3 regions of the Luteibacter sp. P1_D3 genome follow, and region 3 is predicted to be linked to each of the others. Evidence: predicted binding sites of a transcription regulator. Region 3 holds the regulator's gene; each other region holds the start of a gene.
What was found. The regulator FliA, encoded in region 3, starts transcription of late flagellar genes. The targets are predictions, from matches to a motif close to TAAAGTTTNNCNNNCNNNGGCCGATAA.
Positions count from the first base shown of each region.

Region 1: a site for FliA is predicted at 1,484-1,510, ahead of AC1DYM_RS03010 (methyl-accepting chemotaxis protein). Genes of this name have one in related genera too.
Region 2: a site for FliA is predicted at 2,096-2,122, ahead of AC1DYM_RS06315 (methyl-accepting chemotaxis protein). Genes of this name have one in related genera too.

Region 1 is NZ_JBFUAT010000002.1:215,078-218,353, reverse strand. It holds gene ppc (phosphoenolpyruvate carboxylase) at 1-1,408, shown strand, start outside; gene AC1DYM_RS03010 (methyl-accepting chemotaxis protein) at 1,566-3,276, shown strand, end outside.
Region 2 is NZ_JBFUAT010000006.1:107,441-110,716, reverse strand. It holds gene AC1DYM_RS06320 (NmrA family NAD(P)-binding protein) at 1-276, opposite strand, end outside; gene AC1DYM_RS06315 (methyl-accepting chemotaxis protein) at 377-2,062, opposite strand; gene AC1DYM_RS06310 (family 78 glycoside hydrolase catalytic domain) at 2,185-3,276, opposite strand, start outside.
Region 3 is NZ_JBFUAT010000001.1:262,674-265,949, forward strand. It holds gene AC1DYM_RS01200 (chemotaxis protein CheA) at 1-111, opposite strand, end outside; gene AC1DYM_RS01205 (protein phosphatase CheZ) at 119-763, opposite strand; gene cheY (chemotaxis response regulator CheY) at 774-1,175, opposite strand; gene AC1DYM_RS01215 (RNA polymerase sigma factor FliA) at 1,229-1,960, opposite strand; gene AC1DYM_RS01220 (MinD/ParA family protein) at 1,957-2,832, opposite strand; gene flhF (flagellar biosynthesis protein FlhF) at 2,895-3,276, opposite strand, start outside.

The DNA of each region.
Region 1 (3,276 bases), on a different contig from region 3:
CCACGACACGGCCGCGCGCGTGAAGGCACTACGCCCGTACGCCGCCGGCGAACGGAGCTTCGTCGCCGGCGACGATCACGAGGCCGCGACGATGCTCCGCGAGGTGTTCGCCACGCTGGCCGATTCGCGCAAGCGCTACGGTCAGGAAGCCACGGGCCTATACATCATCAGCATGGCCGAAAGCGCGGCCGACGTGCTCGCCGTGCTGGCGCTGGCCCGTCGCGGTGGCCTGGTCGAAGACGGGCGCGTGCCACTCGATGTCGCCCCGCTGTTCGAGACGATCGACGATCTCGCCGGTGGCGCCGAGACCTTGCAGGCACTACTGGACGATCCGGTTTACCGGGAGCACCTCAAGGCGCGCGGGGATCGCCAGTGGGTGATGCTCGGCTATTCGGACAGCGGCAAGGACGGCGGCACGCTGGCGTCGAAGTGGAGTCTGCAGCGCGCCCAGGTGGACCTGCTCGAGGTGGCATCGAAGGCCGGCATTCGCGTCGCCTTCTTCCACGGTCGCGGTGGCTCGGCCAGTCGCGGCGGCTCGCGCATCACCCCGGCCCTGATGGCCTCGCCCCGCGGTTCCGTGGGCGGTGTGCTGCGCGTGACCGAGCAGGGTGAAGTGATCCACCGCAAGTACGGCATTCGTGCATTGGCCGTGCGTAACCTTGAGCAGACGCTCGGTGCGGTGATGCGTGCCTCGTTGCGCCCGCGCGACGTCGATGCGCGCGAGCCGGCATGGAAGGACACGATGGCACGGCTCTCTGCGGAGAGCCGCAAGGCGTACCGCGCGTTCGTCGACACCGAAGGCTTCGTCGACTATTTTCGCGGCGCCACGCCCATCGATGTCATCGAGCGCATGACGCTCGGTTCGCGTCCGGCACGTCGCCGCAGCATGAAGGGCGTGGAAGACCTCCGCGCGATTCCCTGGGTATTTTCCTGGACGCAGTGCCGTGCCGTGCTCACTGGATGGTACGGGTTGGGCAGCGCGCTCGACGTCGTCGCGAAGGATTGCGGCGAGGAGCGCCTCGTGGAGATGGCGCGTGAGTGGCCCTTCGTCTCGACCATGCTGGACGATGTGGAAATGGTCCTGGCGAAGGCCGATATCGACATCGCCGAAGCGTTCTCGAAGCTCGCGGGCCCCCTCCACGAGCGCTTCTTCCCGATGATCCGCGCGGAGTTCGAACGGACGGTGGCGTGGGTGCTCAAGCTGAAGGGCGCCGATGAACTGCTGGCCGGCGACCCTCGCCTGGCGACGTCGATCCGTCTGCGCAATCCGTACGTGGATCCGATGAGCCTGCTCCAGGTCGACCTGCTCAAGCGCTGGCGGGCCACGGACGGCAAGGATGACGCCCTGCTCAGTGCCCTGGTGGCCTGCGTCAACGGCGTGTCGCAAGGGCTGCAGAACACGGGCTGAGCTATTTGCCATACAAAAAGGGTGAGGCGGCGCGGCGCGCCGTCTCACCAGGTAAAGAGAATGCGTGCCAACGCCTAAAGTCTGCGCGCGCGCTGCCGAAAACGCCGGTGTAGGGGCACCCGCAAGCGGTGCCCGATGACCTGGCACAAGGCTCCGTATGAACAGCATTTTCCATCGCGCCGCGGCGCGCAGCATGAGCGTGGGCGCGCGCCTCACCCTGCTCGTGGTCGGCATCGTGGCGCTCGGCGTCGCGGCGTTGACCATCGTGGTGACCACCATGGTCTCGCGGGAGCTGGAGACGCGGGCCCGTGCCGATCTCGAGCGCGGCAACCGGGCCATCATCGCCACGGTGAACACGTTCAGCGGCGCCCTGCTCGCCGAGTCCGATCGCTTCCTCAGCCTGTTCGAGAGCTATTACCCCGGCAGCTTATCGGTAGACGACAAGCACCGCGTGATGATGGGTGGGCACACCGTTCCCACCCTGCTGCATGACGGCAAGGCGATCAACGGCGATTTCGCCCAGGTCGACGAGTTTTCCACGCGTGCGCATGTCGTGGCGACCCTGTTCGTCCGCGACGGGCCGGATTTCATCCGGGTCAGCACGTCGCTGAAGAAGGAAGACGGATCGCGCGCAGTCGGCACGTCCATCGACCATGCCCACCCGGCGTTTCCGCAGCTCTTGTCCAACAAGTCGTATGGCGGCCCTGCCGTCCTGTTCGATCGCCCGTACATCACTCGTTACGAGCCGATCCACGATGCATCCGGTAACGTCGTGGGCGCGTGGTTCGTCGGCGTCGAGATCGCCAGCGAGATGGCCAATCTCTCGCAGGAGATCGCTTCGATCCACATCGGCCAGAGCGGCTACTACTCCGTCGTCGATGCGAGCGCCGGCAAGCGATACGGTACGTTCATCGTCGACCCGATGACGAAGGACGTCGCAGCCAGGGCCGACGGCGCTGCGCTGAAGGTGATGGATGTCGATGGCCAGCCGGTCTTCGGTCGCATGCTGTCGGGCAAGCACGGCGAGTTGCGTTACCGCGTGAGCGTGGACGGCCGCACGGTGGATCGCCTGGCCATGTATGCCACCGATCCCGCCTGGAGCTGGCTGGTCGCCGGCACGGTGGACATGGATGAACTTTACGGACCGGTGAGGCACCTGCGCATGGTGGCCATCGGTACGGCCATCGGCATGGTCGGCGTGCTTTGCCTGCTGCTCTTCATCGCGATCCGGGCGCGCATCACGCGACCGCTGTCGCATGCGGTCGAAGCTGCCCGGCGGTTGGCCGAGGGCGACCTTACGGCACGCCTTCAGACCACGCGCGGCGACGAGATCGGCCAGCTGATGCGTTCCATCGATGGCATCGGCGACGGGCTCGGCGACATCGCCCGATCCGTGCGCAAAGCGGCAGCGAGCATGGCGGGAAGCACGTCCGAGATCGCCGCGGGCAACGCTGATCTGTCCACGCGCACCGAAACCCAGGCGCACGAATTACAGATGACCGCATCGAGCCTGGACGAGCTGACGCGTACGGTGCGCGACAACGCCGGCAATGCGGCGCGGGCCAGCACGCTGGCCGAGCACGCCAGCATCGCCGTGCAGCAGGAGGCGAGTGCGATGCAGGGCGCCGTCGAGGCGATGAACGGCATCCAGGCCTCGGCCCAGCGCATTGCCGACGTCATCGGCATCATCAACGGCATCGCCTTCCAGACCAACATCCTGGCGCTGAATGCAGCGGTCGAAGCAGCGCGCGCCGGTGAGCAGGGCAGGGGCTTCGCCGTGGTGGCCGAGGAGGTTCGCAACCTTGCCCAGCGCAGCGCGACGGCGGCGAAGGAAATCGAATCGCTGATCACCGAGTCGGTGGAGCAGG
Region 2 (3,276 bases), on a different contig from region 3:
GCGGATCGAGGCGATGCTACGCGTCGATTCGGGATAGCCCGGCGACGGATCGAACAGCGGCGGCAACAGGACGAAGATCGCTTCCGCCCCCTCGAAGGCACGGGTCAGCGCCGGCGTGTCATCCACGTCGGCGACGGCGACGTCGGCACCGCGCTCGGCGAAGACCACACCCTTCGCTGCATCGCGAACGACCGCGCGGAAAGGCTTGCCTGCGGCGAACAGCGCGTCGGCAAGGGCGGTGCCGACCTGGCCGGTGATTCCGGTAATGGCGTACATGACGTTCTCCTCGTGTTGATAGCGACGAGGAGGACGATAGGCCGACGGGACTGTTGACTGAAGCGACTTATTCGCAGCGCTTTAGTGACGTTCTGTCACCTCAGGCAAATGCCGCCCAGGCATCGCTGCCCTTCTTCACTGGCGCCGACTGGCCGAAACTGAGGTCGTGCGCCGCCCGTTCCACCGCCGAAGCAGGGGCTCGCCGCTCGGCGCTGGCGGTGCCGTCCACGGTGAAGAACGCCACCTGATCGCTCAGCGAGTGCGCCTGGTCCTGCATGGACTTGGCCGCGGCGGCAGCCTCTTCCACCAGCGCGGCGTTCTCCTGGGTCACCTGGTCGATCTGCGCGATGGCCAGGTTGACCTGATCCACGCCTGCCGACTGCTCGGCGCTGGCCGCGGCGATCTCGGCGACGATGTCGGTCACCTTCTTCACGCTGGCGACGATGTCGCGCAAGGCCCCGGAGGACTGCTCGACCAGCGCGGCACCGATCTCGACACGTTCACCGCTTTCGGCGATCAGTCCCTTGATCTCGCGCGACGCCGCGGCGCTGGACTGGGCCAGTCGACGCACTTCCGCCGCCACGACCGCGAAGCCCCGACCTTGTTCGCCGGCGCGTGCCGCTTCCACGGCAGCGTTGAGCGCCAGCAGGTTGGTCTGGAAGGCGATCTCGTCGATCAGACCGACGATGTCGCCAATGCGGCGGCTGGAGTCGCCGATCTCACGCATGGCGGCCATGGCTTCGCCAACCACGTCGCCACCCTTCTCCGCTTCGCTGCGCGCATGACGCGAGAGTCGGTCGGCGGCGGTGGCGTTTTCCGCGTTCTGCTTCACCGTGGCGGTCATTTCTTCCATGGATGCCGCGGTTTCTTCGAGGCTGGACGCCTGCTCCTGCGTGCGCTGCGACAAGTCGTCGTTGCCACGCGCAATCTCGGCGGACGTCGTGGCGACCACATGCGCCCCTTGCTGCACTTCGGAAACAATGGAAGACAAGGTACCGCGCATGCGCTCCAGTGCGCCGAGCAGGCTGGCCGGGGCGTACTCGCCACCGTCGCTGCGCAGGTCGCCACCGGCGATACGGCCGGCAATATGCACGGCGTCACGCGGCTCACCACCGACCGTCGCCCGGATACTGCTCATCGACAGCCAGATCACCAGCAGGGCGAGACCGGCGATGACCGCGGACTTCAGCAGGTCACGCTGCAGCTGCGCGTGGAAGGCCGCGTCGATGTCGCTGAAATAGGCCCCGGAGATGAAGTGCAGGTCCCAGGGCTTGTACCAGCTGGAATAGCTGATCTTGTCCCTGAGCTCGTTGGTCTTGGGCATGACCTGCGTGTAACGCGTCATGCCATGGCCGTCCTTCGTGTCGGCGTCGAGCATGGCCACGTACTGATGGAAACCCTTGCCGTCCTTGTCGTCGCGAATGTTCTTGCCGATGTCGTCGGCGCGCAGCGGATGCATGCGCATCGTCAGCGCCGAGTCGAACGCGAAGACGTATCCGGTGTTGTTCGACCAGCGCATCGCCTGGATGTCGTCGAGTGCGGCGACGCGCGCTTCAAGATCGCTCATCTGGCCCTTTTCAGCGCGCGCGTGATACGCCTCCGCCACGGCGATCGCGGCGGTCACGTGCTGCTCCAGCGTGTCGGCCAGCTGCGTCATCTGCACATGGCGACTTTCCACGCCCGACATGACGGTCTGCCCGACCAGACCAAGCACCACCACGGTCATCACCATCCACACGCGCGCGTTCAACGTCGTGCGGCCGAACCAGTTCTTCAATGCGGACATGTACCGTCACCCTGTGCTTTCCCCGTGTATGCATTAACGGCCGGAATTCGCAGGTCTTTACGACACTTTTGTGAACGACGCACCCGACCGGCCCCGTGTAGGAGCCGATTCATCGGCGATCCCTACGGAGCGCCCAAATGATGATCCCCCGACCCCACAACCCTGTCCGACCGCCCAGGCAGCCCGATGACCGCCTCCGCCCCCACCGGCACATGCACATTCAGCTCCACCCGCCCACCCACCTTCCGCCAAGCCACCGAAGCCTCCCCATATGGCGTCATCACAGCGGCGGAAGCATGATCCAGCCACGCGGTCACCGCCGGCCGCACCTCGATGCGGCGCCAACCCGGTTCCAACGGCCGCAACCCGGCAACGTCGCCAAACAGCCAGTCATCCACCGTGCCGAGGAAATAATGTCCCCGCGAGCGCGAGGCCAGCTTCCAGTGCTCCCACAGGCTGGTCGCGCCGTTCGCCCGCCAGAAGCCCCAACTCGGAAAACTCACCTGGGTAGCGATGCGCCAGGCCTCGTCGGCGTGCCCGGTCGCCGTGAGCACCGGGAGGATAATCTTGGTCGCCAGGGCGCCGGTATCGAGGTGGTCGCCCCGGGCCTTCGCATCCTCCGCCACGCCGGCGGCGACGCGATCGCGCAAGTCGTCGGGCACCAGCCCGAAGGCCAGCGCCAGCAGGTTGTGCGCCTGGCGATAGCCCTCATCGCCCTCGCCCCGGTAGTGACCGGCTACGCGATCGAGGAAGCGTGCATTGAAGGCGTCGCGCACGAGATCCGCCTGCGCATCGAATCCCGCCGCACGTGTTGTGTCGCCGCGCAGGCGAAGCATGTCCGCGGTGACGCGCTGCATGCGATACAGGTACGCCGTGGCGGCGACGCGTTTGTCTTCCGGCGCATTCTCACCACCCGGGTCGGTTTCCGGACTCACCCAGTCGCCCAGTTCGGTATCGGCGATACCTCCGGGCGAACGCGCGTTCTCCATCGCCACATAGCGCGCGATGCCTTCGATATGTTCATCGATGGGGCGACGATCACCCGCGTTCATCCAGAGTGACCACGGCACCAGCACATAGGCGGCGTGCCAGGTCGGCGCGCGGACGTCGCCCCAGCCGGGATTCGGCGCGATCAGCAAAGGCGAACCATCCGCCTTGCGCGTATCGGCGATGTCGCGCACCCACTTCGCCAGCAGGCGATCGGCATCGACGTT
Region 3 (3,276 bases):
GTCTCCCGGCGATGCTTCGAGGTCCACGAGCTGTTCGCCCAGGCTCTCGAGCAGTTCGCGTGCTTCGATCAGGAAGACATTGAGCAGCTCGTTGTCCAGCTCCACGCTCATACGGCGCTCAGAACCCGAATTCGCTGAGCAGTCGATCCACTTCGTCCTGGCTGACCTTGTCCGCGGCCGGTGCGTGAGCGCCGCCCGCGAGCGAACCGGTGAGACGCACCAGCTCGACCAGCGACGACTCCACCTTGGCCATGAACGATTCGACCTGCGCCACGCGCTGGCCGGAGAGATCCTGCCAGGACTGGGCTTCGACCATCTCGCCCAGGCCGATGTCGCAGCTCTGCGCGAAATCGCCGACGCGCACGGCCAGGGCCGTCGCGCTCGTTGCGAAGGCGGGATCGGCCTGGTCGAGCACCAGCACTTCGTCGGCCTGCTTGGCCAGCGCCTGCGCTTGCGGGCGCAGCTTGTCGCTGAAATCGAGGGTGCGGTGGGCGGCCTGCGAGCTCATCTCGAGCACGTCGCGCAGGTGCTTGCGCGCGTCGCTCATGTTGCCCGGCACACCATCGCTGGAGATATCGGAGGCGAGGCGGCGGACCGACTCATGAAGATCGCGCGCGAGGTGGCCCAGGGCCAGGAACAGGTGCTGTTCACGGCTGCGCAACAGGCGGTCGAGCGCCTGTTCGAAGGCGACGCTGTCATCGGCATCGAGCAACTCGCGCAGCTCGGGAACGACCTCGTGGCCGGCGGTAAGCATGGTGTTCATCGTTATTCCCTTAGCCCGCAGCCGCGGCGAGTCGTTCGAAGATCTTGTCGAGCTTTTCCTTCAGCGTGACCGCCGTGAACGGCTTGACCACGTAGCCGTTCACGCCACTCTGCGCGGCAGCGATGATCTGGTCGCGATTGTTCTCGGCCGTGACCATCAGCACCGGCATCGACTTCAGCGCGGCGTCCGCGCGGATCGCGCGGAGCAGGTCGATGCCCGTCATGTTGGGCATGTTCCAGTCGGTCACCACCAGGTCGAAGGGCTGGGCGCGCAGCATCGTGAGCGCCGCGTTGCCGTCTTCAGCCTCCTGGATGAGGGTGTTCGTGAATCCCAGCTCGACCAGGAGATTCCTGACGATGCGCCGCATGGTGGAGAAATCGTCCACCACGAGGATTTTCATGTTCTTGTCCAAAACTCGTCTCCGCCTGACTGCGCGTTCTTACCGGCGACGGCACCGTAATGCCGTCAATGCTTGTCTTTCCAACCCGTCATGCGTGCGCGGAGGCGGATCAGGGCCTGGCCATGGATCTGGCACACCCGCGATTCACTCACACCCAGCACCGCACCGATTTCCTTCAGGTTGAGCTCTTCATCGTAGTACAGCGACATCACCAGCTTCTCGCGTTCGGGCAGGCCGTCGATGGATTGGGCCAGCGCATCGCGCAAGCCGTCCTGTTCGAAGAGCCCTTCCGGACCCGCGGCATCCGGGTCCGCGACATCGATTGCCGCGCCTTCGTCGCCTTCGGGCGCCGTAAGACTGAGCAACCGCGCGCTCGCCGCGTCGGCCAGAATCTGGTTGTACTCCATGGCGTCGATGCCCAGCCGCTTCATCACTTCGGCGTCTTCGGCATCACCACCCGTTTCGTTCTCGATCTGCCTCGTTACTTCAGCCACCTCGCGCAACTTCCGGTGCACGGAGCGGGGGGTCCAGTCCGTCTTGCGCAGTTCGTCCAGCATCGCGCCCCGTATGCGGATACCCGCATAGGTCTCGAAACTGGCCGCGCGAGTCGGCGAGTAATTTCTTGCGGCCTCCAGCAGTCCGATCATTCCGGCCTGCATGAGGTCGTTTGCATCCACGCTCGGCGGCAGCCGGCCCATCAGGTGATAGGCGATCCGGCGCACCAGCGGCGCGTGGGTTCGTACCAATTGATCCGCCGGGATTCGCGTGACTTCAAGGTATTCCGTCGCAACGCTCACAGTGGCAACCCTCCTCCCAGGTGGGACCGCTCGGCGAAAAAGCCGATGCGACCCTGAGCACGGGGTTCGGGTTCACCCCATGTATCGACCGACCTGGCCAGATTCTTGAATCCGACGGCGGATCGGCTGCTCGGCCAGACATCGACCACCGCCGATTGGCGGCGAATCGCCTGGCGCAGGTACTCGTCGTGCGGGACCATCCCCATGAAATCCAAGGAAACATCCAGGAACCGGTTGGTCACCCGGGACAGTTTCTCGAACAACTGGCGGCCTTCCTGGGCGTGGCGGACCATGTTGGCCACGATGCGGAAGCGGTTCACGCCGAACTCGCGGCTCATGACCTTGATCAGGGCGTAGGCATCGGTCAGCGAGGCCGGCTCGTCGCAGACCACCACCACGACTTCGTCCGAAGCGGCGGCGAACATGGACACGCTGTCCGAAATGCCGGCGGCGGTGTCGACGATCAGGTATTCGGGAGCGATCGGGTATTCGTCGAACGCGCGGATGACGGCGGCGTGCTCGATGTTCGGCAGCTGCGCCATGCGACGGGCGCCGGAGGTGGCCGGAATCACCTTCAGGCCATGCGGCGCCTGGAGGATCAGATCCTCGATGCGGCACTCGCCCTCGAGCATGTGTCCGAGATGACGGGTCGGCTGCAGCCCGAGCAGCACGTCGATATTGGCCATGGCCAGATCGGCATCGAGCAGGACMACGTCGCGTCCGCCCATGGCCAGGGCCATACCGAGGTTGACCGCCACGGTGGTCTTGCCGACGCCGCCCTTGCCGCCCGCGATCGCGATGCTGCGTGTGGGGCGACGGTCGTCAAGCCAGTTGAGGCCGGCGGCCTGGGTGCTATCGACGTGTGTGGTCATGAAGGAGTTCACTGCCGTGAAAGAGTGTGCGGTGGCGGTAGTCACGTTATGCGGGTTCCCGATCAGGCGAGCGCGGGCGCCGCGGTGCCGAAACGATCGGCAAGGATGGCGTCGTCGGGCTCCTCGTTGCGCTGCTTGAGCAACTGGGCCGCGAGGCAGACCAGCTTGCGCGCATCGGCGGAGGCGATGTCTTCGGGCACGCGCTGCCCGTCGGTGGTGTAGTCCAGCGGCATGGCGTGGCGAATGAGTGCCGACAGGGCGCCGCCGATCAGCGGTGCCTCGTCGAGCTTGGTAAGGATGGCGGTCTGCGGCGACAGCGGCGCGTACGAGCGGATCGCGTTGTCGATGGCCTGGGCCTGCGCATTGGCGGCGAGCACCAGGCAAACGCGCAGGTTCGAGGTCGCGCGCAGCGTGTCGAACTGCTGCTGCAGCTTGGGATCGTTG